DNA from 3 places in the Pseudomonas sp. GW460-LB5 genome. Region 2 is predicted to be linked to each of the others. Evidence: predicted binding sites of a transcription regulator. Region 2 holds the regulator's gene; each other region holds the start of a gene.
What was found. Region 2 encodes FliA, which starts transcription of late flagellar genes. Its sites were predicted from a motif close to CTAAAGTTTNNNNNNNNNNNGCCGNTAA; they were not measured.
Positions count from the first base shown of each region.

Region 1: the regulator FliA is predicted to act here: its motif matches at 1,515-1,542, upstream of AC07XM_RS13265 (flagellin N-terminal helical domain-containing protein).
Region 3: the regulator FliA is predicted to act here: its motif matches at 3,827-3,854, upstream of motA (flagellar motor stator protein MotA).

Region 1 covers NZ_JBWKXT010000018.1:25,268-35,900, reverse strand. Annotated here, with positions in the region: gene AC07XM_RS13270 (ketoacyl-ACP synthase III) at 293-1,222, shown strand; gene AC07XM_RS13265 (flagellin N-terminal helical domain-containing protein) at 1,622-3,064, shown strand; gene AC07XM_RS13260 (flagellar protein FlaG) at 3,141-3,491, shown strand; gene fliD (flagellar filament capping protein FliD) at 3,575-4,963, shown strand; gene fliS (flagellar export chaperone FliS) at 5,091-5,492, shown strand; gene fliT (flagellar protein FliT) at 5,509-5,802, shown strand; gene fleQ (transcriptional regulator FleQ) at 5,971-7,446, shown strand; gene rfbF (glucose-1-phosphate cytidylyltransferase) at 7,853-8,623, shown strand; gene rfbG (CDP-glucose 4,6-dehydratase) at 8,614-9,681, shown strand; gene rfbH (lipopolysaccharide biosynthesis protein RfbH) at 9,674-10,633, shown strand, end outside.
Region 2 covers NZ_JBWKXT010000019.1:12,427-23,059, reverse strand. Annotated here, with positions in the region: gene AC07XM_RS13705 (CheW domain-containing protein) at 1-819, opposite strand, end outside; gene AC07XM_RS13700 (ParA family protein) at 819-1,607, opposite strand; gene motD (flagellar motor protein MotD) at 1,811-2,668, opposite strand; gene AC07XM_RS13690 (flagellar motor protein) at 2,672-3,412, opposite strand; gene AC07XM_RS13685 (protein-glutamate methylesterase/protein-glutamine glutaminase) at 3,412-4,536, opposite strand; gene AC07XM_RS13680 (chemotaxis protein CheA) at 4,583-6,826, opposite strand; gene AC07XM_RS13675 (protein phosphatase CheZ) at 6,839-7,627, opposite strand; gene AC07XM_RS13670 (chemotaxis response regulator CheY) at 7,648-8,022, opposite strand; gene fliA (RNA polymerase sigma factor FliA) at 8,143-8,883, opposite strand; gene fleN (flagellar synthesis regulator FleN) at 8,880-9,713, opposite strand; gene flhF (flagellar biosynthesis GTPase FlhF) at 9,807-10,633, opposite strand, start outside.
Region 3 covers NZ_JBWKXT010000057.1:19,301-29,933, forward strand. Annotated here, with positions in the region: gene orn (oligoribonuclease) at 1-513, opposite strand, end outside; gene rsgA (small ribosomal subunit biogenesis GTPase RsgA) at 666-1,697, shown strand; gene motB (flagellar motor protein MotB) at 1,873-2,907, opposite strand; gene motA (flagellar motor stator protein MotA) at 2,911-3,762, opposite strand; gene AC07XM_RS25455 (HDOD domain-containing protein) at 3,893-5,428, shown strand; gene AC07XM_RS25460 (rhodanese-like domain-containing protein) at 5,473-6,282, shown strand; gene asd (archaetidylserine decarboxylase) at 6,292-7,155, shown strand; gene serB (phosphoserine phosphatase SerB) at 7,264-8,478, opposite strand; gene AC07XM_RS25475 (AhpA/YtjB family protein) at 8,613-10,067, shown strand; gene AC07XM_RS25480 (PqiC family protein) at 10,178-10,633, opposite strand, start outside.

The sequences.
Region 1 (10,633 bases), on a different contig from region 2:
CGCTTTGCGGCCCTTTCGCGGCACAAGGCCGCTCCTGCAGGGATTTGTGCCCGCCTGGTCATTCCCCGAATTCCCCAGTCTCCACGCCCTCGCCACGGCTTTCGTAGCATTTCAATGTGACCAATGAGTCAAAACGATCATCTTCCCTGTATTCTATGCAGCAGCTGTTGCAGCATTTTGTTACCGGTGCGCAGGTGAGCTCTGCCTTCAACCCCTGGCGGTGACGCCCCGGTATTTGGCGCCCTCAATTCATCGAGTGGTGGTCTTTGGCTGTTTTCATTGGGAAGCCAGAATGATTGGCATCAAAAGCATCGCGAGTTACGTGCCTACCGCTGGCCTGGACAACTACGTCCAGGGTGCGAAGTTTGGCAAGGACGAAGAGTTCATGTTCGGCAAGATCGGCGCGTCGTTCCTGCCGCGCAAGGCCGAAGAGCAAGAAACCTCCGATCTGTGCGTAGAAGCCGCCCGGGCCCTGTTCGCCAGCAACCCTGACCTGGATCCGCAGTCGATCGATGCGCTGATCGTGGTCACCCAGAACGGTGACGAAGAAGGCCTGCCGCACACCGCAGCCATCGTCCAGAGCAAGCTCGGTCTCTCTACCCGCGTGGCGGCGTTCGACGTGTCGCTGGGCTGTTCCGGCTATGTGTATGGCCTGTATGCGATCAAAGGCTTCATGGAAGCTGCAGGGCTGAAAAACGGCCTGCTGATCACCGCCGACCCGTATTCGAAGATCGTCGACCCGGAAGACCGCAACACCACCATGTTGTTCGGCGATGCCGCCACAGCCACCTGGATGGGTGAAGGCGCCGTATGGAACCTGGGTCAGGCGCGCTTCGGCACTGACGGCTCCGGTGCCGAGCACCTGAAAGTGACCGACGGCAAATTCTTCATGAACGGCCGCCAGGTGTTCAACTTCGCGCTGGTCAAGGTGCCGGCGCACCTGCACGAGCTGCTGGATGCCAGCGGCCTGAAGTCGTCGGATATCGATGCGTTCTGCATTCACCAAGGCAGTGCGGCGATTGTCGACGCCGTGGCGCGGCGCTTCGAAGAGCAACACCCGGAGAAGTTCGTCAAGGACATGCTGGAAACCGGCAATACCGTGTCCTCCAGTGTGCCGCTGCTGCTGCAGAAGCACATGCTCGACGGCAGTTGGAAGCGTGTGGCGATCAGCGGCTTTGGCGTGGGTCTGTCGTGGGGCTCGGCCATCCTGTACCGCGACTGATCCCTCAGCAGTCCCCCGAAGCGCCCGGCGGCCACCGCCTGGCGCTTTTTTTTGCCTGCAAAATGCTGTGGCATGGCGCAGCTTCTGTGGGAGCGGGCATGCCCGCGAAGCAGGCGACTCGGTGTATGGCACCGGCTTTGCCGGTGTTCGCGGGCGCGCCCGCTCCCACAGGTGGAGGCTGGTAGGTGATGCTCAGTGTGCTTGGGAGTGGAATTTGACGCCAATAAAATGCCCTTAACCCCTTGATTTCTCGGGGCTGGCCCCATGCCAGCATTTTTTTTTCGAAAAACCCCTCAAGCATCCCGCGCACCCGACGATAACTATTACGAAGGTTCTCTAGGCCAGTCCGGCGGTTGCCAAGGCCGGAAGCCGCAGTACCCATCCAACGAGGATTTCGTCATGGCTTTAACTGTAAACACCAACATTGCGTCGATCACCACTCAGGGCAACCTGACCAAGGCTAGCAACGCTCAGACTACTTCGATGCAGCGTCTGTCCTCGGGTCTGCGTATCAACAGCGCTAAAGACGACGCTGCAGGCCTGCAGATCGCCAACCGTCTGACCAGCCAGATCAATGGCCTGGGCCAGGCTGTCAAGAACGCCAACGACGGTATCTCGATCGCCCAGACCGCTGAAGGTGCAATGCAGGCTTCGACCGACATCCTGCAGAAAATGCGTACCCTGGCCCTGTCCTCGGCTACTGGCTCCCTGAGCGCCGACGACCGTAAGTCGAACAACGACGAATACCAGGCTCTGACCGCTGAGCTGAACCGTATCTCGGAAACCACCACCTTCGGTGGCCAGAAGCTGCTGGACGGCTCCTACGGCACCAAGGCCATCCAGGTCGGCGCCAACGCCAACGAAACCATCAACCTGGCGCTGGACAACGTTTCGGCCAAGAGCATCGGCTCGCAGCAGATCAAGTCGGGCACTATCGCGCCGAGCGCTAGCGGCGTGGCAGCAGCAGATCTGGTTGTAACCGGCAACGGCCAATCCAAGACTGTCAGCTATGATGAAGGCGCTTCGGCCAAAGATATTGCTGCCAAACTCAATGGCGCAATCGGTGGCCTGACAGCCTCTGCCAGCACCGAAGTGAAAATGACCGTTGCAAGTGGTGCCGCAGCCACCCCTGCCAACTTCGAGCTGACCGTTGGTGGCAGCACCGTAAGCTTCATTGGTGTTACTGACACTGCGAGCCTGGCTGATCAATTGAAGTCCAACGCCGCCAAGCTGGGTATCAGCGTCAACTACGATGAATCGACCAAGAGCTTGTCGGTGAAGTCGGACACTGGTGAGAACCTGAAATTCACCTCCAAGGCTGGCGCTGATGCCATTTCTGTCGGTGCGCGGGATGGTAATGGTGATTTCCCGAACTCTCTGACCACGCTTTCCGCTACTGCTGATGACACATCGGTTGTAACTGGCCAGATTTCCCTGGACTCTGCCAAAGGTTACTCGGTAGCCGATGGTACAGTCGGTACTGGTGCTACCGACCTGTTCGGTTCAGCTTCCAAGTCTTCGGCCAAGACCACCATCGCCGACACCGATGTGACCGACGCCGTCAACGCCCAGAACGCCCTGGCCGTTATCGACAAGGCCATCGGTTCGATCGACAGCGTCCGTTCGGGCCTGGGTGCTACCCAGAACCGTCTGCAAACCACCGTCGACAACCTGCAGAACATCCAGAAGAACTCCACCGCTGCCCGCTCCACCGTGCAGGACGTGGACTTCGCTTCGGAAACTGCCGAGCTGACCAAGCAGCAGACTCTGCAGCAGGCTTCGACTGCGATCCTGTCGCAGGCTAACCAGCTGCCATCTTCGGTCCTGAAACTGCTCCAGTAATTCAGGCGCCTGAGTAAAGGGTGAAAGGGCGCGTTTACGTGCCCTTTCACCCTTTTTGACATGAGGAGTTCGAAACATGGACATGAGTGTCAAGCTGAGCCAGGTGTATCCGTCTGTGTTACCCCAGGCGCCAGTCGCTGACCGGGACCCGGTAGTGCCTGCCAAGGTGCAGGAGGCTGCTGCCCCCGATAGCCAGCCGCACTCGCGCGAAGACCTGGAGAAGGCGGTTGGCGAGATTCGTGATTTCGTCCAGTCGAGCCAGCGTCAGCTGGACTTTTCCATTGATGATTCCACGGGGCAGGTTGTGGTCAAGGTGATCGCCACCCAATCAGGTGAAGTGATTCGCCAGCTCCCGTCGGAAACGGCGCTGAAGCTTGCACAAAGCCTCAGTGAGGCCAGTAGCCTGCTGTTCGATGATCAGGCATAGGCTGGCATGATTTTTGTTGCTGCTGGCCCATTGATGGACTTATCCGCCAAGGATCCGGCAGCTACTGAACAAGGAGAGCAATGATGGCAGGTACAACAGTCAGCGGTATTGGCTCGGGCATTGATACCCAGGCGATCGTCGATTCCCTGGTGGCCGCGCAGAAGGCGCCCAAACAGGCGCAGATCAATACCCAAACGCTGAAGGCAACCACCACGTTGTCCTCTATCGGCAAGATTCAGTCGGCGCTGGATGCCTTCCGTGGCGCCTTGACCAACATGACCGACACCAACAGTTTCGGTGGCCTTAGCCTGAAGTCTTCGGATGAGAAGGTGGCGACCGTCACCATGGGTACCGGGGCTGCCAACGGTTCGTTCAAGTTGATTGTCGACAAGCTGGCGACTGCGTCGAAGGTGTCAACGAAGGTCTACGCAAATGGCGCGGGCTCTGTAGTCAACGCCACTGGCAGTCCGACCACGTTGACCATGACCCAGAATGGCAAGGCCTACGATCTGAGTGTTCCTGCTGGCGCAACGCTGCAGCAGGTGCGCGATAGCATCAACAGTCAGTTCAGTACGGCAGGCCTGAGCGCCAACGTACTGACCGACGCCACGGGTTCGCGTCTGATCATCACCTCGACCAAGATGGGTGACGGCTCCGACATCACCCTTTCGGGCAATTCGGGCATTGATACTGGCTATACCGTGGTCGACGAGCCGGCGGACGCCGAGTACACGCTTGACGGTATTGCCATGAAGTCCAAGACCAACGACATCACCGATGCCGTGAGTGGTCTGAACATCAAGTTGCTGGGTACTTCACCGAAAAACGCTACCAGTGGCGAGGTTACAGCCACTGTTCTCTCGCTGACTACCAGCTCCACTACTTTGAAGTCGGGCCTCAAGGGTTTCATCGATACCTACAACGCCCTGCTCAAAGTCATGAATGCCGAAACCAAGGTCACCAAAAACGCTGATGGCACAATGACGTCGGCGGCGCTGACCGGTGATGCCACGATGCGCACGTTGATGTCCTCCATTCGTGAAGAGCTCAATGCGGTGTCGGGCAACGGTACCTTGAAATCGCTCGCTGCCTTTGGCGTCACCTCTGCCCAGGATGGCGGTACGCTGAGCCTGGATGACAAGAAATGGGACAAGGTCGCCTCCACCAATGCGGCGGACCTGACCAGTATCTTCAATGGCAAGGATGGACTGTTGGCACGCCTGCAAAAGGTGACCGAACCGTTTGCCAAGGCCAGTACCGGTACTTTGGCCGAGCGCTCCAAGGTGCTGAGCGAAAGCCTGACCAAGCTCAAGACCGAGCAGGATACCCTGGACACCCGCATGGAAGCCCTGCAGAAGAGCCTGCAGGACAAGTACAACAACATGGATACCCTGGTCACCCAGCTGCGCCAGCAGCAGAGTTCCGTGCTGAGTACGCTAAACGCGCTGAACAAGTCGAGCAGTGACGATTAAACCGTGAACATTGCATGAAGTGCGGGCATGATGCCCGGCTTCATGTCATCGGCCGGTAAAGTTTTTCACCGTCTGCCCGATACAAGGAATATCTCTCCCTTAAGCCTGCCCGTCACGAGGTCGCAAGATGAATCCCATGAGAGCCCTTCGTCAGTACCAGAAGGTCAATTCCCATGCCCAGATTTCCGAAGCCACGCCGCACCGCCTGGTGCAGATGCTGATGGAAGGCGGCCTTGATCGCATGGCCCAGGCCAAGGGTGCCTTGGCGCGTGGCGACATCGCGGAAAAGGGCCTGATGCTCGGCAAGGCGATCGACATCATCATCGGCCTGCGCGATGGCTTGCAGCCTGAAAAGAGCGAAAACCCGGAATACGTCGAAAAACTAGACGCCCTTTATGTCTACATGACCAACCGCCTGATGCAGGCCAATGTCGATAACGATGCCGGCATTATCGACGAAGTTGCCCAGTTGCTGATCACCGTTAAAAGCGGTTGGGACGGCATTGCCGACGCCCAGCCTGCCAGCTGACGGCAAGGAGATTACCGTGACCGCACTGCAACGCCTCGATGACACCTGCGATGCCTTGGTTGGTGCCTTGGGTGAGCGTGACTGGGATGCCATTGCCAAGCTGGATGTGGCCTGCCGCGCGTGCATCGACGAGGTGCTGGAAACCCATGCGATGGACCAGGCGTTGCTGCGCGAGAAGCTGGAAGGGGTGCTGCTGGTCTACCGCAACCTGATCGAAGTGACAACCGGTGAGCGCCAGGCAATTGCCGAAGAGATGATGCAGATCAACCAAGCGAAAAATGCTTCGAAGGTTTACCATCTGTTCAGTTAAGATGCACACAACTTGACAAAAGGCGCCATAAATTTGACTGTGCGGGCCTTTTTGACTTTACTAGTGGCTGTTCTCGAATTTCAGACGTCCGAACACTGACCATTCAGTCGGAATGATGTCGAGCATGCCCCTGCAGGGCGCCGATATGACTAGGGAAGTTGCTATTGCATGTGGCGTGAAACCAAGATTCTGCTGATCGATGACGACAGCGCGCGCCGCCGCGACCTTGCGGTGGTGCTGAATTTTCTCGGCGAAGAGAACCTCGCTTGCTCGAGCCAGGATTGGCAGCAAGTGGTCGAGCCGTTGTCCTCGAGTCGTGAAGTGCTGTGCGTACTTGTCGGCGCTGTAGACGCTCCGGGTAATCTCCTGGGGCTCATTAAGACACTGGCTGGGTGGGATGAGTTCCTTCCAGTGATGCTTTTAGGTGAAATTTCTTCTGCGGAGTTCCCGGAAGACCTTCGCCGTCGTGTGCTGTCCAACCTGGAAATGCCGGCAAGCTACAGCCAGTTGCTGGACTCGCTGCACCGTGCCCAGGTCTATCGCGAGATGTACGACCAGGCGCGCGAGCGCGGCCGCCAGCGTGAGCCCAACCTGTTCCGCAGCCTGGTCGGCACCAGCCGTGCCATCCAGCACGTGCGGCAGATGATGCAGCAAGTGGCCGATACCGACGCCAGCGTGCTGATCCTGGGTGAGTCGGGCACCGGCAAGGAAGTGGTGGCGCGCAACCTGCATTACCACTCCAAGCGCCGTGAAGCGCCGTTCGTGCCGGTCAACTGTGGCGCGATCCCGGCCGAGCTGCTGGAAAGCGAACTGTTCGGGCACGAGAAGGGCGCCTTTACCGGGGCGATCACCAGCCGTGCCGGGCGTTTCGAGCTGGCCAATGGCGGTACCCTGTTCCTCGACGAAATCGGCGACATGCCATTGCCGATGCAGGTCAAGCTGCTGCGCGTGCTGCAGGAGCGTACCTTCGAGCGTGTGGGTAGCAATAAAACCCAGAGCATTGACGTGCGCATCATTGCTGCAACGCACAAAAACCTCGAGACCATGATCGAGGACGGCACCTTCCGTGAAGACCTGTACTACCGCCTGAACGTGTTTCCCATCGAGATGGCGCCGCTGCGTGAGCGGGTGGAAGACATCCCGTTGCTGATGAATGAACTGATTTCACGCATGGAGCACGAGAAGCGCGGTTCCATCCGCTTCAACTCCGCCTCGATCATGTCGCTGTGCCGCCACGGCTGGCCGGGGAACGTGCGCGAGCTGGCCAACCTGGTAGAGCGCATGGCGATCATGCACCCGTACGGGGTGATTGGCGTGTCCGAGCTGCCGAAAAAATTCCGCTACGTCGATGACGAAGACGAGCAGATGGTCGACAGCCTGCGCAGCGATCTGGAAGAGCGCGTGGCCATCAACGGTCACACGCCAAACTTCAGCAACCCTGCGATGCTGCCACCTGAAGGCCTGGACTTGAAGGACTACCTCGGTAGCCTGGAACAAGGCCTGATCCAGCAGGCGCTGGACGATGCCAGCGGTGTCGTTGCACGCGCGGCTGAACGTTTGCGTATTCGCCGGACCACCCTGGTCGAGAAGATGCGCAAGTACGGCATGAGCCGACAGGGCGGCGAGGACCAGGCGGAGGATTGACGCCGAGGTCTGGGTGTTCGCCTCGGCCTTTCTGGTGTCTGTGAGATCGAGCGCCGCCCGCGCGGCGCATCGCGAGCCGCGCTCGCTCCTACGTTTTTTTTCGGGCCAGTTATGCCTGTGACAGGCGCGCGCGGCCGCCTGGTGAGTACGACGCTATCTCGCGCCATGTGCCAAGGCATTCGCGCGCAAATCCCCCAGGAATAATTCGCCCGAAACAAACTTAGGAGCGAGCGCAGCTCGCGATGCGCGGCGCGGGCGGCGCTCGATTTGCGCCCCCTATAAATCTCCAGTCATGCATTGCGATTGCCACCCTAAAGCAGGCATGCGTTTTGCTTTGCCTAGCATAAAGGGCCCGGGGCCAGTTTTTTGTCGCCGCCCCCTCCGACCAATGCGGACCAACAGTACAATGAAAGCAGTCATTCTGGCCGGTGGGCTGGGCACACGCATCAGCGAAGAATCTCACCTGCGCCCCAAGCCGATGATCGAGATAGGCGGCAAGCCGATCATCTGGCACATCATGAAGATCTACTCGCACTACGGCATCAACGACTTCGTCATTTGCCTTGGCTACAAGGGCTACGTGATCAAGGAGTACTTCGCCAACTATTTCCTGCACATGTCGGACGTGACCTTCGATATGGCGGAAAACCGTATGGATATCCACAATCGCCACGCGGAGCCGTGGCGGGTGACGTTGGTGGACACCGGGGAAAACACCGCCACAGGTGGTCGTCTAAAGCGTGTTCGCGATTATGTCGGCAATGAAACCTTCTGCCTGACTTACGGCGATGGTGTGTCCGACGTCGATATCCCGCGCCTGGTCGATTTCCACCGCAAGCACGGCAAGATGGCCACGGTTACCGCCGTCCAACCGCCGGGCCGTTATGGCGCCCTGGATGTGCAGGGCGAGCAGGTGCGCGGCTTTCAGGAAAAGCCGGCGGGCGACGGTGGCTGGATCAACGGTGGCTTCTTCGTGCTTGAACCGGCTGCGCTCGAGTACATCGAAGGCGATGCTACCACCTGGGAAGACGAGCCCATGCGTCGCCTGGCCGAAGACGGCCAGCTCATGAGCCACCTGCACCGTGGCTTCTGGCAGCCGATGGATACCCTGCGTGATCGCACGTTGCTCGAAACACACTGGAAGAACGGCGAAGCAGCATGGCAGCTATGGCGTTGAGCCCGGCATTCTGGGCGGGCCGCCGAGTCCTGCTGACCGGGCACACTGGCTTCAAGGGTGGCTGGCTGGCTGTATGGTTGCGCCAGCTTGGCGCTGAGCTGCGTGGCTTGGCCTTGCCTGCCGCGACCACGCCATCGCTGTGGCAGGTTGCGCACTTGCAACAGCAGGTGCCCGGCGAGTTTGCCGATATTCGTGACGCCTCGGCCGTGGCCCGTGCCGTGCAGGCGTTCCAGCCCGAACTGGTGCTGCACCTGGCGGCTCAGCCACTGGTGCGCGAATCCTACCGGGCGCCGGCCGACACCTACGCCACCAACGTCATGGGCACGCTGAACCTGCTGGAGGCCGTGCGTGCCACGCCCTCGGTTCGTGCGGTGCTGGTGGTGACCACCGACAAGTGCTACGACAACCGCGAGTGGCCCTGGCCCTACCGCGAGCAGGATGCCCTGGGCGGCTTCGACCCCTATAGCAGTAGCAAGGCCTGTGTCGAACTGCTGTGCGCAAGCTACCGCGACGCTTTCCTGCGTTCCGCCGGCGTGGCCCTGGCCACGGCGCGCGCAGGCAACGTATTGGGTGGCGGGGACTGGTCTGCCGAGCGCCTGCTGCCGGATATCTTGCGCGCCTGGCAGGACGGTGAAGAAGTGGTCTTGCGCTATCCCCATGCCACGCGCCCCTGGCAGCACGTGCTAGACCCGCTGATGGGCTACCTGCAGCTGGCGCAGGGCTTGCTCACGGACGCCGAGCGGTACGCTACAGCCTGGAACTTCGGCCCGGACAGCGCAGGGCTGGCCACCGTCGGTGAAATCGTCCGGCGTCTTGCCCAGCGCTGGCCTGGCGAGGCGCGCTGGTCGGTTGCCGCCGATGCCCAGCCGCACGAAGCCGGTTTGCTGGCACTGGATTCCAGCAAGGCGCGGCAAGTGCTTGGCTGGTCACCGCGCTGGTCGCTGGATGACACCCTGAACCACACCCTGGACTGGCACCTGGCCTGGCGCGCAGGGCGTGACATGAACATCGTTACCCGCGAGCAGATCGCGGCTCACCAAGGCGGAACCCATGAGTGACAGTACGGCGCAGCAGTTGCGCCAACAGATTGCCGAACTGGTCGGGCGCTATGCCGAGCTGCAGATGGCACCCAAACCTTTCGTGGCGGGGCAGAGCAACGTGCCGCCTTCCGGCAAGGTGATTGGCGCCGGCGAGCTGCAGTCCATGACCGAAGCCGTGCTGGATGGCTGGTTGACCACCGGCCGCTTCAACGAGGCGTTCGAGAAGCGCCTGGCCAAGTACCTGGGGCGTCGCTGCGTACTCACCACCAACTCCGGCTCGTCGGCCAACCTGCTGGCGTTTTCCGCGCTGACCTCGCCGCGTCTCGGCGACCGTGCGATCAAGCCAGGTGACGAGGTGATCGGGGTTGCCGCCGGTTTCCCCACCACCGTCAACCCGATCCTGCAGTTTGGTGCGGTACCGGTGTTCGTCGATGTCGAGATGGGCACCTACAATATCGACCCCGCGCTGATCGAAGCGGCCATCGGCCCGAAGACCAAGGCCATCATGCTGGCCCATACGCTGGGCAACCCCTTCGACCTCAGCGTTGTGCGCGCCCTGTGCGACAAGTACGGCCTGTGGCTGATCGAAGACTGCTGCGATGCGCTGGGTTCCACCTACCAGGGCCGCATGGTTGGCGGCTTCGGCGATATCGGCACCCTCAGCTTCTACCCGGCGCACCACATCACCATGGGCGAGGGCGGTGCGGTGTTCACCGACTCGCCGTTGCTCAAGCGCATCATCGAGTCGTACCGCGACTGGGGCCGCGATTGCTACTGCGCACCGGGCGAGGACAACACTTGCAGCAAGCGCTTCTGCTGGCAAATGGGTGACCTGCCGCAAGGCTACGACCACAAGTACACCTACTCGCACCTGGGCTACAACCTGAAGATCACCGACATGCAGGCCGCCTGCGCGCTGGCGCAGATGGACCGGGTTGAAGATTTCGTTGCCGCGCGCAAGCGCAACTTC
Region 2 (10,633 bases):
TGCACACATGTGTTCAATCACCGTGCCAGCCAGCCACGGGCGCTGGCCCCGCTGGCTGCGCCACTTGATTTCGGACGGGTCCAGGCGCAGCGAACGGCTGACCTGATGTACGGCCAGCCCCCATTCGTAGCCCTGCACGGAAATCACATAATTCAGGCCTTGGCGAAAATCGTCGCGGTAGCGGTCGGGCATTACCCAACGCGCCGTGTCCAGCACCTTCAGGTTGCCGGCCTGGCAGGTCAGGATGCCGAGGAACCAGTCCGGCTGGCCGAACAGCGGGGTCAGCTCCTGGCCGGCCAGGTTGTAGATCGAGCCCAGGCACACCAGCGGCACCGCCAGGGTCAGGCCGGCGACATCGAACAACAGACATTCGAATGGCTCGGCCGCCCACACCGGGCGGCCGTCCACGGTGGCCGGCGGCACCGGCAGGTTCGGCGCCGGGAGGTGCACGTCGACCAGCGGCACTGCGGGTTCCACGGTTTGTTCTTCGACCAGCACCGGGATGGCGGCCTCGGCGATCACCTGCTGCTCGACCACCGTGACCACCGGCGCTTCTATCGGCATGACGCTGGGCAATACCGCCACCTTGGGTTCGGCAAACGGCCGTTGGGCAAGGCTGGCAGGGGCTTGGGCTGGCATCGGCCCGGCGGGCTGACGCGCATCACGTGCCTGCTCCTCGCGCACCGCCTCGGCGAACTCGTCTGGCGCCGCTGGCGGCTCAAACAGCTCTTCGGCTTCGGTGGCCTCCTGCAACAGGCCGTCGAGGTACGACTGCAGGGCCATCTGCGGCCGGGTGCTGGTGTGTCGGGTCTGGGTCATCAGGCCACCTGCACTGCGGTCTTGTAAGTCAGCAGGTGCTTGAGCAGCGCCCGATAGGCAATCAGACCGCGGCTCTTGCTGTCGAACTGCGAGGGCGTGACGCCCTTGCGGCTGGCATCGCGCAGGCGCGTATCGACTGGGATGTAGCCCTGCCACACCTGTTGGCCGTAGGTATCACGCAGCAGCTTGAGTGTGCCCAGGGAGGCCTGGGTACGGCGGTCGAACAGGGTGGGTACGATCTGGTACGGCAGCGCCTGCTTGCGCGAACGGTTGATCATGGCCAAGGTGCCAACCATGCGTTCCAGGCCCTTCACTGCCAGAAATTCGGTCTGCACCGGTATCACCAACTGCTGGCTGGCGGCCAGGGCATTGACCATCAGCACACCCAGCAAGGGGGGGCTGTCGATCACGGCATAGTCGAAATCCTGCCACAGCTGCGCCAGACTCTTGGCGATCACCAGGCCCAGGCCATTTTGCCCGGGTGACTGGCGCTCCAGCACTGCCAAAGCGGTGCTCGACGGCAACAGCGAAATGCGCTCGTCGCTGGTAGGCAGCAACAACTGCCCGGGCAGGCCGTCTGGCACTGCGCCCTTGTGCAGGAACAGGTCGTAGCAGCTGTGCTCCAGCGCATCGGGGTTGTGCCCGAAATAGCTGGTCATCGACCCGTGCGGATCGAGGTCGACGACGACCACGCGCTTGCCAGCCTCAGCCAGCAGGCCAGCCAGGGCGATGGTTGTGGTGGTCTTGCCGACGCCACCTTTTTGATTGGCTACTGCCCAGACTCTCATCAAGCAAACTCTATCTATTGATTTGGCAGGGACACTGTAGAAACAACTATCCAAGAGCCGGCACGACCCCTGTGGGAGCGGGCGAGCCCGCGAACACCGGCGCAGCCGGTGCCGTTCACCGCGTCGCCTGCTTCGCGGGCATGCCCGCTCCCAGAGGGGACGGAGTCACTTTCAATACAATGGCGCGACGGGGAATTGACGGATCACTGCCCCGCCACCGTTGCTGACGTTGCCGGTGCACTTTGTGTGCCAGCCCGGCGCAATGCGGCATCCGGCGTTGCATTGGCACTGCCCGAGCCCGTCAGGCTGCGGCGCACTTCGAGGTTACGGGAAATCACCAGCACCACCCGGCGATTACGCGCGCGACCGTCGGCGGTGTCATTGCCGGCCACCGGCTGGTACTCGCCATAACCCACCGATGCCATGCGTGCCGGGTTGACCCCTTCCATGGCCAGCAGGCGCACGATGCTCGCCGCCCGTGCCGACGACAGCTCCCAGTTGGTCGGGTACTGTGCCGTGCGGATCGGCAGGTTGTCGGTGAAGCCTTCGACATGCACCGGGTTGGCGAATGGCTTGAGGATGTTTGCCACCTTCTCGATGATGGCAAACGCCTTGTCGCTGGGCATGGCATCGCCACTGCCGAACAACAGCGATGAATTCAGCTCGATCTCGATCCACAGCTCGTTGCCGCGCACGGTCATCTGGTTGCTGTTGATCAGGTCGCCAAAGGCATCGCGCACGTCATCGCTGATGGTTTTCAACGGGTCGACCTGGGTCGCCGCCAAGCCCGCTTCGGTCTGCTCGCTGTCTTTGACCAGCGGCTCTGCCGGGCGCACGCTCAACGGCTGCTCATCGCCAATAGGAATCGGTTTCATGCTGCGCTCAGGGTCGTTGAACACCCCGAGCAAGGCCTGGGAAATGACCTTGTACTTGCCCTCGTTGATCGAGGAAATCGAGTACATCACCACGAAAAAGGCGAACAGCAAGGTGATGAAGTCAGCGTACGACACCAGCCAGCGTTCGTGGTTTTCGTGTTCCTCGGTATGACGACGGCGACGCATGGGTTACTCCATGAAGCCTTGCAGCTTCAACTCGATCGAGCGCGGGTTTTCACCCTCGGCAATCGACAACAGGCCTTCGAGCAGCATCTCGCGGTAGCGCGACTGGCGCATGACGTTGGCCTTGAGCTTGTTGGCGATCGGCAGCAGGATCAGGTTGGCGCTGGCCACGCCGTAGATGGTGGCGACAAAGGCCACGGCAATGCCGTTGCCCAGCTGCGAAGGGTCAGCGAGGTTGCCCATCACGTGGATCAGGCCCATCACCGCACCGATGATGCCGATGGTCGGCGCGTAGCCGCCCATGCTCTCGAATACCTTGGCAGCCTGGATGTCACGGCTCTCCTGGGTCAGAAAGTCGACTTCAAGGATGCTGCGGATGGCTTCTGGCTCAGCGCCGTCCACCAGCAATTGCAGGCCTTTGCGCGCATACGGGTCGGGCTCTGCATCGGCCACGCCCTCAAGGCCCAGCAGGCCTTCCTTGCGCGCGGTCAGGCTCCAGTTCACCACACGGTCGATACCACCCGCCAGGTCTACCCGCGGCGGGAACAGTATCCAGCGCAAAATCTGCAAGGCGCGCTTGAAGGAGGACAGCGGCGACTGCAACAAGGCTGCCGCCAGAGTGCCACCCAGCACGATCAGCGCCGCCGGGCCATTGACCAGCGCGCCGGCATGGCCACCTTCCAGAAAGTTGCCACCGACGATGGCGACAAAGGCGAGAATCAGGCCGATCAGGCTGAGGACGTCCATCAGACGCAGGCCTCCACCAAGTGCTTGCCGATTTCGTCCAGGCTGTAGACCGCATCGGCCAGGTTGGCCTTGACGATGGCCATGGGCATGCCATAGATCACGCAGCTGGCTTCATCCTGGGCCCACACGGTACTGCCGCCCTGCTTGAGCAGGCGTGCACCTTCACGGCCATCGGCGCCCATGCCGGTGAGCACCACCGACAGCACCTTGTCGCCGTAAGACTTTGCTGCCGAACCAAAGGTGATGTCCACGCACGGCTTGTAGTTCAGGCGCTCGTCACCGGGCAGGATCTTCACGGTGCCACGGCCGTCGATCATCATCTGCTTGCCGCCGGGGGCCAGCAGGGCCAGGCCTGGGCGCAGCACGTCGCCGTCCTCGGCTTCCTTGACGTTAATGCGACACAGCTTGTCCAGGCGTTCGGCAAAGGCCTTGGTGAACGCCGCCGGCATGTGCTGGATCAACACGATCGGCGCCGGGAAGTTGGCAGGCAGCTGGGTCAATACCCGCTGCAGGGCCACGGGGCCGCCCGTGGAGGTGCCAATGGCCACCAGCTTGTAGGGTTTGCGCTTGGGGGCTGGCGAGTGCGACGCCGCCGGGGCAGCTGCACGGGCCGGCGCCGCAGGACGGGCTGGCGCGGGGTTGGCGAAACTGCTGGCGGGCGCAGGGCTGCTGGCCGGCACCGGCGCGGCGGCCGGTGCCGTCCTGGCATAGCTGCCCAGGCGGCGGTTGCTGCGCGAAAGGGTATGCACCTTCTCGCACAGCATTTGCCTGACCTTGTCGGGGTTGCGCGAAATGTCCTCGAAGTTTTTCGGCAGGTAATCCACCGCGCCAGCATCCAGCGCGTCGAGGGTGACGCGAGCGCCTTCGTGGGTCAGCGAGGAAAACATCAACACCGGCGTCGGGCAGCGCTGCATGATATGCCGCACCGCGGTGATGCCGTCCATCATGGGCATCTCGTAGTCCATGGTGATGACATCGGGCTTGAGCGCCAGCGCCTGGTCGATTGCTTCCTTGCCATTGGTCGCGGTACCCACTACCTGGATCGTCGGATCCGCCGAGAGGATTTCCGAGACGCGGCGGCGGAAGAAACCGGAATCATCCACCACCAGGACCTTGACTGCCATAAACACTCCATTAGGCGGCGCAACCCGCCAGGGTGCGCCACCGAAATCAAATACGCCGTGCGGCGTAACGCTTGAGCATGCTCGGGACATCGAGAATCAACGCGATCCGACCGTCACCGGTGATGGTGGCCCCGGACATGCCCGGGGTGCCCTGCAACATCTTGCCCAGCGGCTTGATTACCACTTCTTCCTGGCCCACCAGTTGATCGACGACAAAGCCGATGCGCTGCGTGCCAACCGACAGGATCACTACGTGGCCCTCGTGCTGCTCTTCGTGCACCTGGCCCTGTACCAGCCAGCGCTTGAGGTAGAACAGCGGCAGCGCCTTGTCGCGCACGATCACCACTTCCTGGCCGTCGACCACGTTGGTGCGCGACAGGTCGAGGTGGAAGATTTCGTTGACGTTGACCAGCGGGAAGGCAAACGCCTGGTTGCCCAGCATCACCATCAGGGTGGGCATGATCGCCAAGGTCAGCGGCACCTTGATGACGATCTTCGAGCCCTGGCCCTTGGCCGAGTAGATATTGATCGATCCGTTGAGCTGGGAAATCTTGGTTTTCACCACGTCCATGCCCACGCCACGGCCAGACACGTCGGAAATCTCGGTCTTGGTCGAGAAGCCCGGGGCGAAGATCAGGTTGTAGCAGTCCGATTCACTCAGGCGCTCAGCGGCATCCTTGTCCATCAGGCCTTTTTCCACGGCCTTGGCACGCAGGATGTTCGGGTCCATGCCCTTGCCGTCGTCAGAGATCGACAGCAGGATGTGATCACCTTCCTGTTCGGCCGACAGCACCACACGGCCGGTGCGGGCCTTGCCAGAGGCTTCACGCTCATCGGGCATCTCGACACCATGGTCGACGGCGTTACGCACCAGGTGCACCAACGGGTCGGCCAGGGCCTCGACCAGGTTCTTGTCCAGGTCAGTCTCTTCGCCGACCAGCTCCAGGTTGATCTCTTTCTTCAACTGGCGGGCAAGGTCGCGCACCAGGCGCGGGAAGCGGCCGAACACTTTCTTGATCGGCTGCATGCGGGTTTTCATCACCGCCGTCTGCAGGTCGGCAGTGACCACGTCGAGGTTGGACACGGCCTTGGACATGGCCTCGTCGCCGCTGTTCAGGCCCAGGCGTACCAGGCGGTTACGCACCAGCACCAGTTCGCCGACCATGTTCATGATTTCGTCCAGGCGCGCGGTGTCAACGCGGACCGTGGTTTCCGCTTCGCTGACGGCATGCTTCTCGGCAGCCGGCGCCGGTGCACGAGGGGCCGGCGCAGGCTTGCTGGTGGCCGCGGGTGCGGGGGCAGCAGGGGCTGGCTTGGCGACCGGCTGGCTGTCGGCCTTGGCTTGAGCAGGCGCTTGCACCTTGGCAACAGCCGGGGCCTCGACCGCAGCAACGTCACCACCAAACTTGCCCTTGCCGTGCAACTGGTCCAGCAGGGCCTCGAACTCGTGCTCGCTGATTTCGTCGCTGGCGGCGCTGTTGTCAACCGCGACCGGCGCCGGCGCGTTGGCGGCAGGCAAGGCATCGGCCTGGAATGTGCCCTTGCCATGCAACTGGTCGAGTAACGATTCGAATTCTTCGTCGGTAATTTCGTCGCTTGCCGCGTCTGCAGGCACGGCGACCGGCTGTACCGCGACTTCGACACTGAACTGGCCTTTGCCGTGCAACTGGTCGAGCAGCGACTCGAATTCGGCGTCAGTGATTTCGTCACCTTCGCCACTGCCAGCCTCGCCCTGCATCTGCTCGTCGACCGCGGCTTGCGCCTTGACCGCATCGAGCGAGTCGAGCAACTGCTCAAACTCGCTGTCGGTGATGTCCTGTTCATCGGCAGGGGCCGTGGCCGCAACCGGCGCCTCGGCTGACGGTGCCGCTGCAACAGGCGCTTGGGCAACCTCGGCGCCACCGGGTTCGGCCAGCCGCGACAGGGCCGCCAGCAGCTCGGGCGTGGCCGGGGTAACCTCGGCACGCTCGCGCACCTGCCCGAACATGCTGTTGACCGTGTCGAGTGCCTCAAGCACCACATCCATCAGTTCCGCATCGACCCGGCGCTCACCTTTGCGCAGGATGTCGAACACGTTCTCGGCGATATGGCAGCACTCCACCAGCTCGTTCAGCTGAAGGAAGCCGGCGCCCCCTTTTACAGTGTGGAAACCGCGAAAGATCGCATTGAGCAAGTCGGCATCGTCGGGTCGGCTTTCCAGCTCGACCAGTTGCTCGGACAGTTGCTCAAGAATTTCGCCGGCTTCTACCAGGAAATCCTGGAGGATTTCTTCATCGGCGCCGAAGCTCATCAAACGTGCTCCTTAAAAACCCAGGCTGGACAGCAAATCATCGACATCGTCCTGACCGGACACAACGTCTTCACGCTTATCGGCATGAATCTGCGGACCTTCACCCCGAGTCGGATGTTTTTCTAGATCTTTTTCTGCGCGCAGTTGATCGTGGTCATGCTGGATACCGGCAAAGCGGTCGACCTGGCTGGCCATCAGCACCAGTTTGAGCAGGTTGCTTTCCACCTCGGTCACCAGCGTGGTGACGCGTTTGATCACCTGCCCGGTCAGGTCCTGATAGTCCTGAGCCAGCAGAATGTCGTTGAGGTGGCCGGCAACCTTGCGGTTACCTTCAGCGCTGTGCGTGAGGAAACTGTCGACGCGTTTGACCAGGTCACGGAACTCCGGCGCTGCCACTTCGCGGCGCATGAAGCGCTGCCAGTCGGTACTCAAGGCCTTCGCTTCGCTGGCCAGGTCGTTGAGCACCGGGGTGCTTTCCTCGACCAGGTCCATGGTGCGGTTGGCCGCACCCTCGGTCAGCTTGACCACGTACGACAGGCGCTCGGTAGCGTCGGTTATCTGCGACACCTCCTCGGCCTGTGGCATGGTCGGGTCGATCTGGAAGCTGACGATAGCGCTGTGCAACTCGCGGGTCAGCTTGCCGACCTCCTGGTACAGGCCACGGTCGCGAGTCTGGTTCAGCTCATGAATCAGCTGTACCGCCTCGCCGAAACGGCCCCGCTCCAGGCTTTCGACCAACTCCTGGGCATGTTTCTTCAGGGTCGATTCGAACTCCCCCAAAGACGTTTGTGATGAATCCATGGCGCGCCCCCTGACGTGACTCAGCCGTTGACACGTTCGAAGATCTTCTCGATCTTTTCTTTGAGCACCTGGGCGGTGAACGGCTTGACCACATAGCCATTGACGCCGGCCTGGGCCGCTTCGATGATCTGGTCGCGCTTGGCCTCGGCAGTCACCATCAGTACCGGCATGGTTTTCAGCTTTTCACTGGCACGCACTTTACGCAGCAGGTCGATACCGGACATGCCGGGCATGTTCCAGTCGGTCACCAGGAAGTCGTAGTGGCCGTTTTCCAGCATCGGCAGCGCCGTGGTGCCATCGTCGGCTTCTTCGGTGTTGGTGAAGCCCAGGTCACGCAACAGGTTCTTGATGATCCGCCGCATCGTCGAAAAGTCGTCAACGATGAGGATTTTCATGTTCTTGTCCAATTAGACCTCCAAGCAGTCTCAAACGCGCCCGGCCGACCGGGCACGCACTCATTCAATTCGGTACAACGTGGAAAACGCACGTGGAAAACGACTGCAACGACCCCGGGCTCAACGTGCCCGCCATTCCCCCAAGCGGCTACGCAGGCGCGCGGCACATTGGCTGTGCAACTGGCTGACCCGCGATTCGCTGACCCCAAGCACCTCGCCGATTTCCTTGAGGTTCAGCTCTTCGTCGTAGTACAGCGCCAGTACCAGGCGCTCACGCTCCGGCAGGTTGGCAATGGCCTCGGTCAGGGCAGCCTGGAAGCGTTCGTCCTCAAGGCCACGTGCAGGTTCGACGTGGCCACTGGCGCCATCCTCATGCAGCCCTTCGTGCTCGCCGTCCTGCAACAGGTCGTCAAAGCTGAACAGGCGGCTGCCCAAGGTATCGTTCAAGATCCCGTAGTAATCATCGAGACTCAACTGGAGTTCGGCAGCAACTTCATGATCTTTAGCGTCTCGACCGGTTCTGGCTTCAACGGCACGCATCGCGTCACTGACCATGCGGGTATTGCGGTGCACCGAACGCGGTGCCCAGTCGCCCTTGCGCACCTCGTCCAGCATGGCCCCGCGGATGCGGATGCCGGCATAGGTTTCAAAGCTGGCGCCTTTGCTGGCGTCATACTTGTTGGCCACTTCAAGCAGGCCGATCATGCCGGCCTGGATCAGGTCCTCGACCTGCACGTTGGCCGGCAACCGCGCCAACAGGTGGTAGGCAATGCGCTTCACCAGCGGGGCGTAGCGTTCGATCAGCTCGTACTGGCCGTCTTTCGCTGCCCGGCTGTACATCTTGAAGCCGCTGGCATTCATAGCACGGGTCCCGCGCTGGTGGGCTGCACCAGACGCTCGACAAAGAACTCCAGGTGACCGCGCGGATTGGCCGGCAGCGGCCAACTGTCAACCTTCTGGGCAATCGCCTTGAAGGCCAGCGCGCACTTGGAGCGTGGGAACGCTTCGTAGACGGCGCGCTGCTTCTGCACCGCCTTGCGCACGCACTCGTCGTACGGCACGGCACCCACGTACTGCAGGGCCACATCGAGGAAGCGGTCGGTGACCTTGGTCAGCTTGGCGAACAGGTTGCGCCCTTCCTGCGGGCTCTGCGCCATGTTGGCCAGCACACGGAAACGATTCATCCCGTAGTCGCGGTTGAGCAGTTTGATCAGGGCGTAGGCATCGGTGATCGAGGTGGGCTCGTCACACACTACCAGCAGCACTTCCTGGGCGGCGCGAACGAAGCTGACCACCGACTCACCAATCCCCGCTGCAGTGTCGATCACCAGCACGTCGAGGTTGTCGCCGACTTCACTGAACGCCTGGATAAGACCGGCATGCTGGGCCGGGGCCAGGTGCACCATGCTCTGGGTGCCCGAGGCTGCGGGGACGATGCGCACGCCGCCAGGGCCCTGCAACATCACGTCACGCAGCTCACAGCGCCCTTCGATGACATCGGCCAGGGTACGTTTGGGGGTAAGGCCCAGCAACACGTCGACGTTGGCCAGGCCCAGGTCGGCGTCCAGCAGCATGACCCTGCGGCCAAGCTCGGCCAGCGCCAGGGACAAGTTCACTGAAACGTTAGTCTTGCCGACGCCACCTTTGCCACCGGTCACGGCGATCACCTGTACGGGATGCATGCTACCCATGTCTGTTCTTTACCTTGTCTCGCTGGGACTCAGGCCACACGTGGGGCAATTCTGCGTACCCCTTGGCATAGCTACTTTGCACACGCTTCATGGTCAACCCGCTCGCCGGGGGTTGTGATAGAGATCAGCGAACATGTCGGCCATGGCCTCTTCGCTGGGCTCGTCCTGCTGCTGCACATTGACCGCACGGGAGACCAGCTGGTGGCCGCGCGGCAGGTGCAGGTCGTCAGGAATGCGCGGGCCATCGGTCAGGTAGGCCACGGGCAGTTCATGACTGATGGCAAGGCTCAGCACATCGCCAAGGCTTGCCGTTTCATCCAGCTTGGTCAGGATGCAACCGGCCAGACCACAACGTTTGTAGCTGTGGTAGGCGGCGGTCAGCACCTGTTTCTGGCTGGTGGTGGCCAGCACCAGGTAATTCTTCGCGGCAATGCCACGCCCGGCCAAGGTTTCCAGCTGCATGCGCAGTGCCGGGTCGCTGGCCTGCAGGCCGGCGGTATCAATCAGCACAACGCGCTTGCGCAACAGCGGTTCCAGCGCCGCGGCCAGGGACTGGCCCGGGTCGACGTAGGTCACTGGCACGTTGAGGATGCGGCCCAGGGTCTTGAGCTGCTCCTGCGCGCCGATACGAAAGCTGTCCATGCTCACCAGCGCCAGGTTCTGCGCGCCGTACTTGAGCACGTAGCGGGCAGCCAGCTTGGCCAGGGTAGTGGTCTTGCCCATGCCGGCAGGGCCGACCATGGCAATCACCCCGCCCTCTTCGATCGGCTCGATTTCCGGCATTTCGATCATCCGCGCCAGGTGCGCCAGCAGCATGCGCCAAGCCTGGCGAGGCTCTTCGATCTCGGTGGTGAGGTCCAGCAGCTCACGGGCGATCGGCCCGGACAGGCCGATACGCTGCAGACGGCGCCAGAGATTGG
Region 3 (10,633 bases), on a different contig from region 2:
ACGCAGCTCGGCGATCGATTCGCGGATATCGTCCAGCGCCAAATGGGTGTTGCCCTTCTTGAAGCTGTCACGCACGCCCGGCGCCCAGCGCGCGGCCAATTCCTTCAGGGTGGAGACATCCAGGTTGCGGTAGTGGAAGTAGTTTTCCAGGTTGCGCATGTGGCGATAGAGGAAGCGGCGGTCCTGGCAGATGCTGTTGCCGCAGATCGGCGACTTGCCTTTGGGCACCCACTGCTCGAGGAAGGCGATGGTCTGCGCTTCGGCTTCTGCCATGCTGAGCTTGCTCTCGCGCACGCGCTGGGTCAGGCCCGAAGCACCGTGGGTACGGGTGTTCCATTCGTCCATGCGCGCCAGCACTTCGTCACTGTGATGGATGGCGATCACCGGCCCTTCAGCCAGGGTGTTCAGCTCGCTGTCGGTAACGATGGTGGCCATCTCGATGATGACATCACTGTCCGGATCCAGGCCGGTCATTTCCAGGTCGATCCAGATCAGGTTCTGTGGGTTTTGCATGCAGGGGCTCCTCATATAGGCCGTCATATTAGCCTAGTGGTCAAAGCAAACCCATTCACTGCATCAAAGGTAAGCGGAATGGTCCAGCGCCTGGCGTGCTAAACTGCCAGCCGTTTTCAATGCCCTACCCGGGCCTTTCTCACGGTACCTTCATGGCCAAACGCCAGCTCAATCGCCGCCAAAACTGGCGGATCGAAAAAATCCAGGGCGAGCGCGCCGCTCGCGCCGCCAAACGCGAGCAGCATGCGCTGCAGGAACTGGAGGGCGGCGACCTGGGGCCCGAGCAACTGGGCCTGGTGATCGCGCACTTCGGCGTGCAGGTAGAAGTTGAAGCCCAGGATGGCGAAACCGCAGGCCAGGTGTTCCGCTGCCATTTGCGGGCCAACCTGCCGGCGCTGGTCACCGGCGACCGTGTCGTGTGGCGTGCGGGCAACCAGGGCATTGGCGTGATCGTGGCGCAGATGCCACGCAGCACCGAGCTGTGCCGGCCGAACAACCACGGGCAACTCAAGCCGGTGGCAGCCAACGTCGACCTGATCGTGATCGTGTTCGCCCCGGCACCGGAGCCGCACCCGAACCTGATCGACCGCTACCTGGTAGCGGCCGAGCACGCCGGCCTGCGGCCGCTGCTGCTGCTGAACAAGGCCGACCTGATCAACGACGAGAACGGCCCCGGCCTGCATGCGCTGCTGGAGGTTTACCGCGAACTGGGCTACCCGCTGCTGGAAGTATCGGCACACCAGGGCGACGGCATGCAGCGCCTGCAGCAACTACTTGACGGCCACATCAGTGTGTTCGTCGGCCAGTCCGGGGTGGGCAAGTCGTCGCTGGTCAACAGCCTGCTGCCGGACGCGGGCACCCGTGTCGGCGACCTGTCGGAATGGTCTGGCCAGGGCACCCACACCACCACCACGGCACGGCTGTACCACTTCCCTAATGGCGGCGACCTGATCGACTCGCCGGGCATCCGTGAGTTTGGCCTTGGCCATGTCAGCCGCGACGACGTGGAAGATGGCTTCATCGAGTTCCGCGACCTGTTCGGCACCTGCCGCTTCCGCGACTGCAAGCACGACCGCGAACCGGGCTGCGCGCTGCTCAAGGCACTGGACGAGGGGCGCATCACGCCGCAACGCATGAACAGCTACCGCTCGATCATCGCCAGCCTGACAGAAGACAGCTACTGAAACGCTTGAAATGAAAGTTGCCGCGATCCCCTGTGGGAGCGGCTTTAGCCGCGAACACCGGCAACGCCGGTGCCATCCACCGCGCTGGATGCTTCGCGGGTAAAACCCGCTCCCACACTGATCGCGCCACCGTTCAGGTTTTGTGTAGAACAGTCGCCCGCACAAAAAAAGCCGTTTACTGCTCCTTGGCCTCATCCATCTTCAGCGTGCCATCTTCAAAGATGTTCAGCTTCTGGCGCAGCTCACGCGGCTGCATCGGCGCTTGTTCCGCTGCCCCTGGGGCATCCGGCACGCCAGCCCCTGGCGCAGCGCCAGTGGCTGGCGGTGCAGCAGGGTCGGCGGCCGGCGCTTCGGGCGCCCCCTGCTCACCCTCGATATTGCGCTGGGCCTTCTTGGTCAGCACGATGATATCGATACGGCGGTTGACCGGGTTGAACGGGTCCTTGCGGTCAAACAGCGACGACGAGGCATAACCCACCACACGCGCCACCTGACCATCCGGGTAACCACCGGCTACCAGTGCACGGCGCGCAGCGTTGGCACGGTTGGCCGACAACTCCCAGTTGCCGAACTCGCCACTGCCGGCATACGGCTTGGCATCGGTGTGGCCGCTGATGCTGATCTTGTTCGGCACCGCCTTGATGGTGTCGGCCATGGCCAGCAGGATGTCTTCAAAGTACGGCTGCAAGCGGGCGCTACCGATGTCGAACATCGGCCGGTTCTCGGCATCCATGATCTGGATGCGCAGGCCGTCCTGGGTGATCTCGAACAGGATCTGGTCCTTGAACTTCTGCAGCTGCGGGTTCTCTTCCACCTTGTTCTGCAGCTCCTGCAGCAGCAACTCCAGGCGCTCGCGCTCGACCTGCTCGGCCATGGTCTCGACCTGGTCCTTGCTCAGCTGGGTCGTGGACTCGGGCATCGGCTCGGATTTGACTTCCGGGTTGATGGTTTTTTCCGGTGCCAGTTCAGGTGAGCCACCCAGGTCGATGACATAGGGCGTGCCGCTTTCCGAGAAGCCGATCGGGTCCTTGAAGTAGCCGGCAATGGCGATTTTCTGCTCCGGGGTGGCTGTGGACATCAACCACAGCACCAGGAAGAACGCCATCATTGCCGTAGCAAAGTCGGCAAAGGCGATTTTCCAGGCGCCGCCGTGGTGGCCGCCGCCAAAGCGTTTGACGCGCTTGACGATGATGGGCTGGTTGTTTTCCATGACTCAGCGACCGCGAACCGCTTGTTCCAGCTCGGCGAAACTTGGGCGGTGCATGGGGTACAGCACCTTGCGCCCGAACTCGACGGCCAGCGAAGGCGGCATGCCCGAGGCCGAGGCGACCAGCGAAGCCTTGATCGATTCGTAGAGGTTCAGCTCCTCCTTGGCATCGTGCTCCAGGCACTTGGCCAACGGGCCGAAGAAGCCATAGGCAGCCAGGATACCGAAGAAGGTACCGACCAGCGCCGCACCCACGTGCATGCCGATGGCCGCCTGGTCGCCCTCGCCCAGCGAGGCCATGGTCACCACGATACCCAGTACCGCCGCGACAATACCGAAACCGGGCATGCCGTCAGCGATGCCGGTCACCGCATGGGACGGGTGCTCCAGCTCTTCCTTCATGCTCAGCAGCTCCATGTCGAACAGGCCCTCGAGTTCGTGCGGGGCCATGTTGCCGGTGGACATGATGCGCAGGTAGTCGCAGACAAACGCGGTCATGCGCTCATCGGCCAGTACTGTCGGGTACTTGGCGAAGATCGGGCTGGCGGCGGCGTCCTCGATGTCGGCCTCGATGGCCATCATGCCTTCGCGACGGCTCTTGTTGAGGATCTCGTACACCAGGCCCAGTACCTCCAGGTAGTAGGCGTGGGTGAAGCGCGAGCCGAACATCTTCATCGACTTCTTGATGACGTGCATGGTCATGTGGCCAGGGTTGGCCTGCAGGAATGCACCAAAGGCGGCACCGCCGATGATCAGAACTTCGAACGGCTGGATCAGCGCCGCGATCTTGCCGTGGGAGAGCACGTAGCCGCCGAGCACGCTCGCGAATACGACGATGATGCCGATAATTTTAGCCATAGGTTCAAAGCACTTGCTGTCGTGGTCAGGGGAAGAGACGGGAGCTTTAAAACTCTTCTTCTACTTATCGGCAGAACTGCGCCAGACTATAGCCACTCAATGCGAAAAGCCAGTTCGGACTGATGTCAAAATGCCAATCGAAACCAAGGTGCCCGCTCAGGCCCCGCGTACGCTAGAGGCCTGGGTAAAGCTGCTAGAGAGTGTTCGCATCCCCGTGCCGAAGCACAGCTACGACCGGGTCATGGCTGCCATTCACGACAGCCGCCGCTCGCTGCGCGATATTGCCGAACTGATGCAAGATAGCCCGGCGCTGGTGCTTTCGGTGATGCGCGAAGCAAACCATCCCACCAACGCCAGCCAGGCCGAGCCCGCCGAAAGCCTGGAGGTGGCCCTGAATCGCCTGGGGCTGGAGCGCAGCGAGCAACTGCTCAAGCGCCTGCCCGCGCTGCCCGTCGAAGAAATACCGCCCGTACTGAGCCAGTTCCAGCTGATCAGCCAACACGCTTCGCAGCAGGCCAGCGGCCTGTTTGCCAGCCGCCTGGCACGCCTGTGGCAGGAAATTCACTGGGGAAGCCTGCTTTTCCTGTCTCCACTGTGGCCGCTGGCACTGGCCTACCCCAAGCTGCTTGACACCTGGGAGCTTCGGGTTATCCACAAGGGCGAGGACGCCGCCCTGGTAGAGGATGAGCTGTTTGGCGTGCGCATCATGGCGCTGTGCCAGACCATGGCGGAGTACTGGCGCCTGCCGCAGTGGGTGACACAAGGTTACCGCCTGCTGCTGGAAGAACGCGATCAACTGGCCCTGGTGCTCAACATCGCCCGCGACGAAGATCTGCTCAGCCAGCAACACCGCCTGGACGCCGAGCCTGGCCTGCGCCGCTGGTTCAACCAGCCGGCCAACACCGTGCTGCTGGCCAACAACCTTGCGCTGGCGGCGCAAGTGGGCTGGGACAACCCGCACCTGCTGCGCTGGCAGCTGCTGACTGCGCTGTACCTGCAAACTTCGCTGGAAGACGTGCAGCAGCAAGTACACCAGCAGGCTGCCGCCAGCGCCCGCCGCCACGCCAGGCATGCCCTGTTCCACCCGGCTGAGGCGCTGATCTGGCCCTGGCACCAGCGCCGCCCGCACCCGGACATGCTGGCGCCGCCACCGCCCAGCAGCGACGACCTGGCGCGCTGGCGCAAGCTGTGCCAGGACTTGTTGGCACAGCCCAGCCCGTTCACCAACACCGTGCACCTGGCTACCCAGGCCCGCGAAGCCCTGCTGGCCTGCGGCATGCAACGCATCATGCTGCTGAGCCTGGACAAGGCCAGCGACAGCCTGCGCGTGCAGCAGATTGCGGGGCTACCCAACGAGGCAGGTGCCTTGGCCTTGCCGGTGTCACAAAACAAACTGCTGCAAAAGCTGATGGCCCAGGCCGGGCAACTGCGCATCACTCCGGAAAACCACAGCCAGTTCTCGGCCTTGCTGCCAGCCCCGCTGCGTGCCCTGTTCCGCAGCGAGCACGTGCTGCTGCGCTCGCTGGCGGTGAATGACCAGGTTCTTATGCTGATGGTGGCCGACCAAGGCTGCCGGCCTTTGGCCGACATCAGCGTGCAGGCCTTCGGCAAGACCGCGCAATGCACCGAGCGGGCACTGTCGGTGTTTGCCAACCGCAAGGGCTGAGCCTTGCGCTACAATCGCCCCTCTTTCCACACTGGAGACCGTGGATGACTGACTTTTCCGGCCTGCCCCTGGTGATCGAAGCGGCTGACCTGCTGCCACGCCTGGGTTCGCCACAGCTGATCCTGGTCGACCTGAGCAGTGCCAACCGCTATGTCAGCGGGCACATCCCCGGCGCACGCTTTGTCGAAGGCAAGCGTACCCAGCTTGGCCAGCCTCCTGCCCCCGGCCTGCTGCCGCCGCAGGGCGAGCTGGAAAAACTGTTCAGTGAACTCGGCCACCGCGACGACGCCGTCTATGTGGTGTACGACGATGAAGGCGGTGGCTGGGCCGGGCGCTTCATCTGGCTGCTCGACGTGATTGGCCACAAGGCGTATCACTACCTCAATGGCGGTATCCAGGCCTGGCCGGCAGACACGCTGTCCACCGAAGTGCCCGCCAGCAGCAACAGCCCGGTGCACCTGCGTATCGACAACGCGCCCACCGCCACCCGCGAGTACCTGCAAAGCCGCCTGGGCGCCGATGACCTGGTCATCTGGGACGCTCGCGGCCCGCAGGAATTCAACGGCGAGAAGGTACTGGCAGCCAAGGGCGGTCACATCCCCGGCGCTATCAACTTCGAGTGGACAGCCGGCATGGACCTCAACGACAACCTGCGCATTCGCCAGGACATCAAACAAGTCCTCGCGCAACTGGGCATCACTCCTGACAAGGAAGTGATCACCCACTGCCAGACCCACCGCCGCTCCGGCTTCACTTATCTGGTGGCCAAGGCCCTCGGCTACCCACGCGTCAAGGCCTACGCCGGCTCGTGGAGCGAATGGGGCAACCACCCGGACACGCCTGTAGAAGTTTAAGGAACCTGCATGAAATCCCGTTTGTTCATCATCAGCCAGTACCTGCTGCCGCACCACCTGCTGTCGCGGCTGGCCGGCTGCATTGCCGAGTGCCGCGTGCGCTGGTTCAAGAATGCCTTTACCGCCTGGTTCGCCAAGCGCTATCAGGTCAACATGTCTGAAGCCCTGGTCGAGGACTTGAGCGCTTATGAGCACTTCAATGCGTTCTTCACCCGCGCCCTGAAGCCGGGCGCCCGCCCGCTGGACGAAACCCCAGGCGCCATTCTGTGCCCGGCCGACGGTGCCGTCAGCCAGCTCGGCCCGATCGAACACGGTCGCATCTTCCAGGCCAAGGGCCACGGTTTCAGCGCGCAAGAGCTGCTGGGCGGCGATCCGGCCATGGCAGCGCCGTTCATGGGCGGCGAGTTTGCCACGATCTACCTCTCGCCCAAGGACTACCACCGCGTGCACATGCCGCTGGCCGGCACCCTGCGCGAAATGGTCTATGTGCCGGGCCGTCTGTTCTCGGTCAACCAGACCACCGCAGAGAACGTTCCCGAGCTGTTTGCCCGCAACGAACGCGTGGTCTGCCTGTTCGACACCGAGCGCGGGCCGATGGCCGTGGTGCTGGTGGGTGCGATGATCGTCGCCTCGATCGAAACCGTGTGGGCTGGATTGGTGACGCCGCCCAAGCGTGAGCTGAAGACCTTCCGTTACGACGAAGCCAGCCGTGCGCCGATCCACCTGGAGAAAGGTGCCGAGGTGGGCCGCTTCAAGCTGGGCTCGACCGCCATTGTGCTGTTCGGGCCGGAGCAGGTGAAGTGGGCTGAGAACCTGGGCGCTGGTTCTGCAGTGCGCATGGGGCAGCTGTTGGCGGCGCCTGCACAGGCTTGACCGTGGTTTCTGCTTCGAGGTGATTGGCGCGGGTTCTCCAGCGCCTGTGAGATCGAGCGCCGCGCGGGCGGCGCTCGATCTCACAGGCGCTGAAGATTAAACGGCAAACTAGCCGCGGGCGTCGCGGTCGCGCAGGCCCAGCAGGTACAGCACGCCATCCAGCCCCAGGGTGGAAATCGCCTGCTTGGCAGACTGGCGCACCAGCGGCTTGGCGCGGAACGCTACGCCCAGGCCGGCCAGCGACAGCATCGGCAGGTCATTGGCGCCATCGCCCACGGCAATGGTCTGCTCCAGCTGCAAGCCTTCTTCGTGGGCCAGCTTTTGCAGCAGCTCGGCCTTGCGCTGGGCATCGACGATCGGCTCGACAGCTACGCCGGTCACTTTACCGTCGACCACTTCCAGCTCGTTGGCAAACACATAGTCGATGCCCAGGCGCGCCTGCACCTGGCGAGCGAAGTAGGTAAAGCCACCGGACAGGATCGCGGTCTTATAACCCAGGCGCTTGAGCTCGGCGAACAGGTTTTCGGCACCCTCGGTCAGGCGCAGCGAGGCACCGATTTCGTCCAGCACACCCACATCCAGGCCCTTGAGCAGCGCCATGCGCTCCTTGAAGCTGGCGCGGAAGTCCAGCTCACCGCGCATGGCCCGCTCAGTGATGGCCGCCACCTGCTCACCCACGCCGGCCGCCTTGGCCAGTTCGTCGATGACTTCGGCTTCGATCAGCGTCGAGTCCATGTCGAACACCGCCAGGCGGCGGTTACGGCGGAACAGGTCGTCCTTCTGGAAGGCGATATCGACGCTCAGCGCTTCGGCCAGGGCAAAGAAGTCGGCACGCAGGGCCTGGGCATCGCTCGGTGCGCCACGCACGGAGATCTCGATGGCCGCCTTGCCTTTTTCGGTTTCGGCATCCAGCGCCACGCGCGCAGACAAACGCTCGATGCGCTCGATGGTGAGCCCGTACTGGCTGATCACCGCACTCACCCGCTGCAGTTGCTCGGGGGTGATCTTGCGGCTGAGCAGGGTGACGATGTGGCGCGCTTCACCTTGGCCGTCAGCCCAGTGCTGGTAGTCGGCCTCGGAAATAGGCGTGTAGCGGGCCTGCAGGTTCAGTTCGTGGGCCTTGGCCTGTACGCTTTGCAGCAGGGCGGTAGCCACTTCGTTGTCGGGGATGTCGACCAGGATACCGAACGACAAAGTGCCGTGCATGACTGCCAGGCCTATGTCGAGGATGCTCACACCGCCCTGCAGCAGGACGCCGGTGATTGCCGCAGTGAGACCGGGACGGTCCTCACCGGTGATGTTGATCAGGACGATTTCGCGCACAACCTGGCTCCGACTTCGATGAAAAATGCGCATTCTACCGATTTTCCGTGACCATCGGGCGCCAACGATACTTTGCCGACAAAACCGGGGTCGCTATACTGCCCCACACTTTCTGCCATTAAGAGCCGAGCTCAGTGAACCGGCCCACGCCCGTCAAACCAGACAATTTCTTCCTGATGATCTATCGTGCCCTGAGTCAACGCCGCGTGCCGCTGGCATTGCGCATCGCCTGCACCAACATCTTCCTGGTCGCGCTGGCGTTGGTGATCTATGCCTGCGTGATGGGCCTGCAGTTCAAGCAGGCCATGCACGAGCAGGCCGATGCCCTTGGCCAGAGCCTGACCACCCAGACCGCCACCTCGGCGACCGAGCTGCTGGTGTCCAACGACATCCTCAGTCTCAATGTGCTGCTGGGCAACCTGGTGAAAAACCCGCTGGTGGCCCACGCGGCTATCTATAGCGTGGACAACCGTATCCTCGCCGAAGCCGGCCAGCGCCCGCGCAATAGCCTGCTGGGCGAGGCGGAGGGCCTGTACCAGACCAAGATCACCTTCCAGGACGTGACAGCCGGGCAACTGCGCATCAGCCTGGACATGAGCCAGTTCCAGCAACCGATGCTGATCAGCCTGCAGAGCATGGGGATCATGGCGGCCATCCTGTTGGCCCTGGCCCTCAGCCTGAGCCTGCGACAGGGCCGTTTCATCACCCTGCCGCTGCTGCAGTTGCGGGTGTGGCTGCGTGACCCGCAACCCTATACCCCGGCCACAGACCGCCAGGACGAGATCGGCGACATCGCGCGCCAGCTGCATGCGCGCCTGGCCCCGCCGCCACCGCCGGAGCCAGAGCTTGAGGAGGAGGACGACGAGCATTTCGACGACTTCCACGACACAGCACCGGCCTCCACGGCTGCGTCGCGTCCCAGGGTTGCCGCATTGGCTGAGGAAGATGACGACGCCTTTGCCGGCCTGCTGGACGACGACAGTGCGCCCAAAGCCGCCCCGGTCGAGTCTGACGAGCCGCAGTACAGCGCCGTACTTGCCGTGCAACTGGGCTCGCAGGAACAACTGCGCCGCTTGCCCCGCACACGCCTGACCGAGCTGACCGAACGCTACCGCGATTGCCTGGAGCATGCAGCCTCGCTCTATGACGGTGAAACCCACACGCTCAACGACGGCAGCACCCTGGTGCTGTTCCACAGCCGCGACTGTGGCGAGGACTACCTGACCAACGCCATCTGCTGCGGTGAGCTGTTGCGCGCCTTGGGTCATGCCCTGCAGATCGAAGTGGCTGACAGCGGCATCACCCTTCAGCTGCAGCTGGGCCTGGTCCTGGGCAACGACCTGCAAGGGCTGGAGCTGGTGGACCTGCTGATGACCGAAAAGGCCCAGGATGCCCTGGCGCTGTCACAGCACAGCCGCAACCTGTTGCTGGTGGAGCGGCAGATCAGCGATGACGCGCTGATTCGCCAGCGCGCCCGCATTCGCCCGATTGCCAGCCCAGAAGGCGCCTGCTGTGTGGAGCGCTTGATGGAGCCTTACCCGTCGATGCTGGAGCGCCAGCTGGCCCGCATGCACGAACGCCGCGCCTGACAGTTTCCCCTGTGGGAGCGGGCACGCCCGCTCCCACAAAGTCCGCATCTATCCTTTAGATACAAAAAAGCCCGCAACCTATGCGGGCTTTTTTGTGGATGGCTGTTGAATCAGAACCGATAAACTTCCATGTCGGTGCGAATCGGCGAGGCCATCGGAATCTTGGACTTCTCCGGCCCCTTCTTCACCTGCACCGGTGCAGCGGGCTTTTTCGGGGCTTCTTCGGCAATCGCCGGCTGGTTGGCCAGTGGCTTGACTGCGGTGCTCAGCTGTTCAGCCAGCTTCTGCAGCAGTTGGCCCTGAGCCTGTACCTGCGACGACTCGCTACCCTCATGCTGCTGCTCGAGGTGAACGATACGGTTGTCACGCACATGGCCCCGGCGGTCCAGCAGACGCCACTGGGCATCCAGGATGGCCGGCTGGTTTTTGCCCGAGTCCAGGCGCGTGATCGACAACAGTACCTGCACGTCCGGGCTGAAGCCAGCGGTCGCCGGCGCCAGCACAACGCGCTGGCTGTCCAGGCGCCAGGCCAGTTGACGCACCAGCAACTGGTCGATATCCGACGA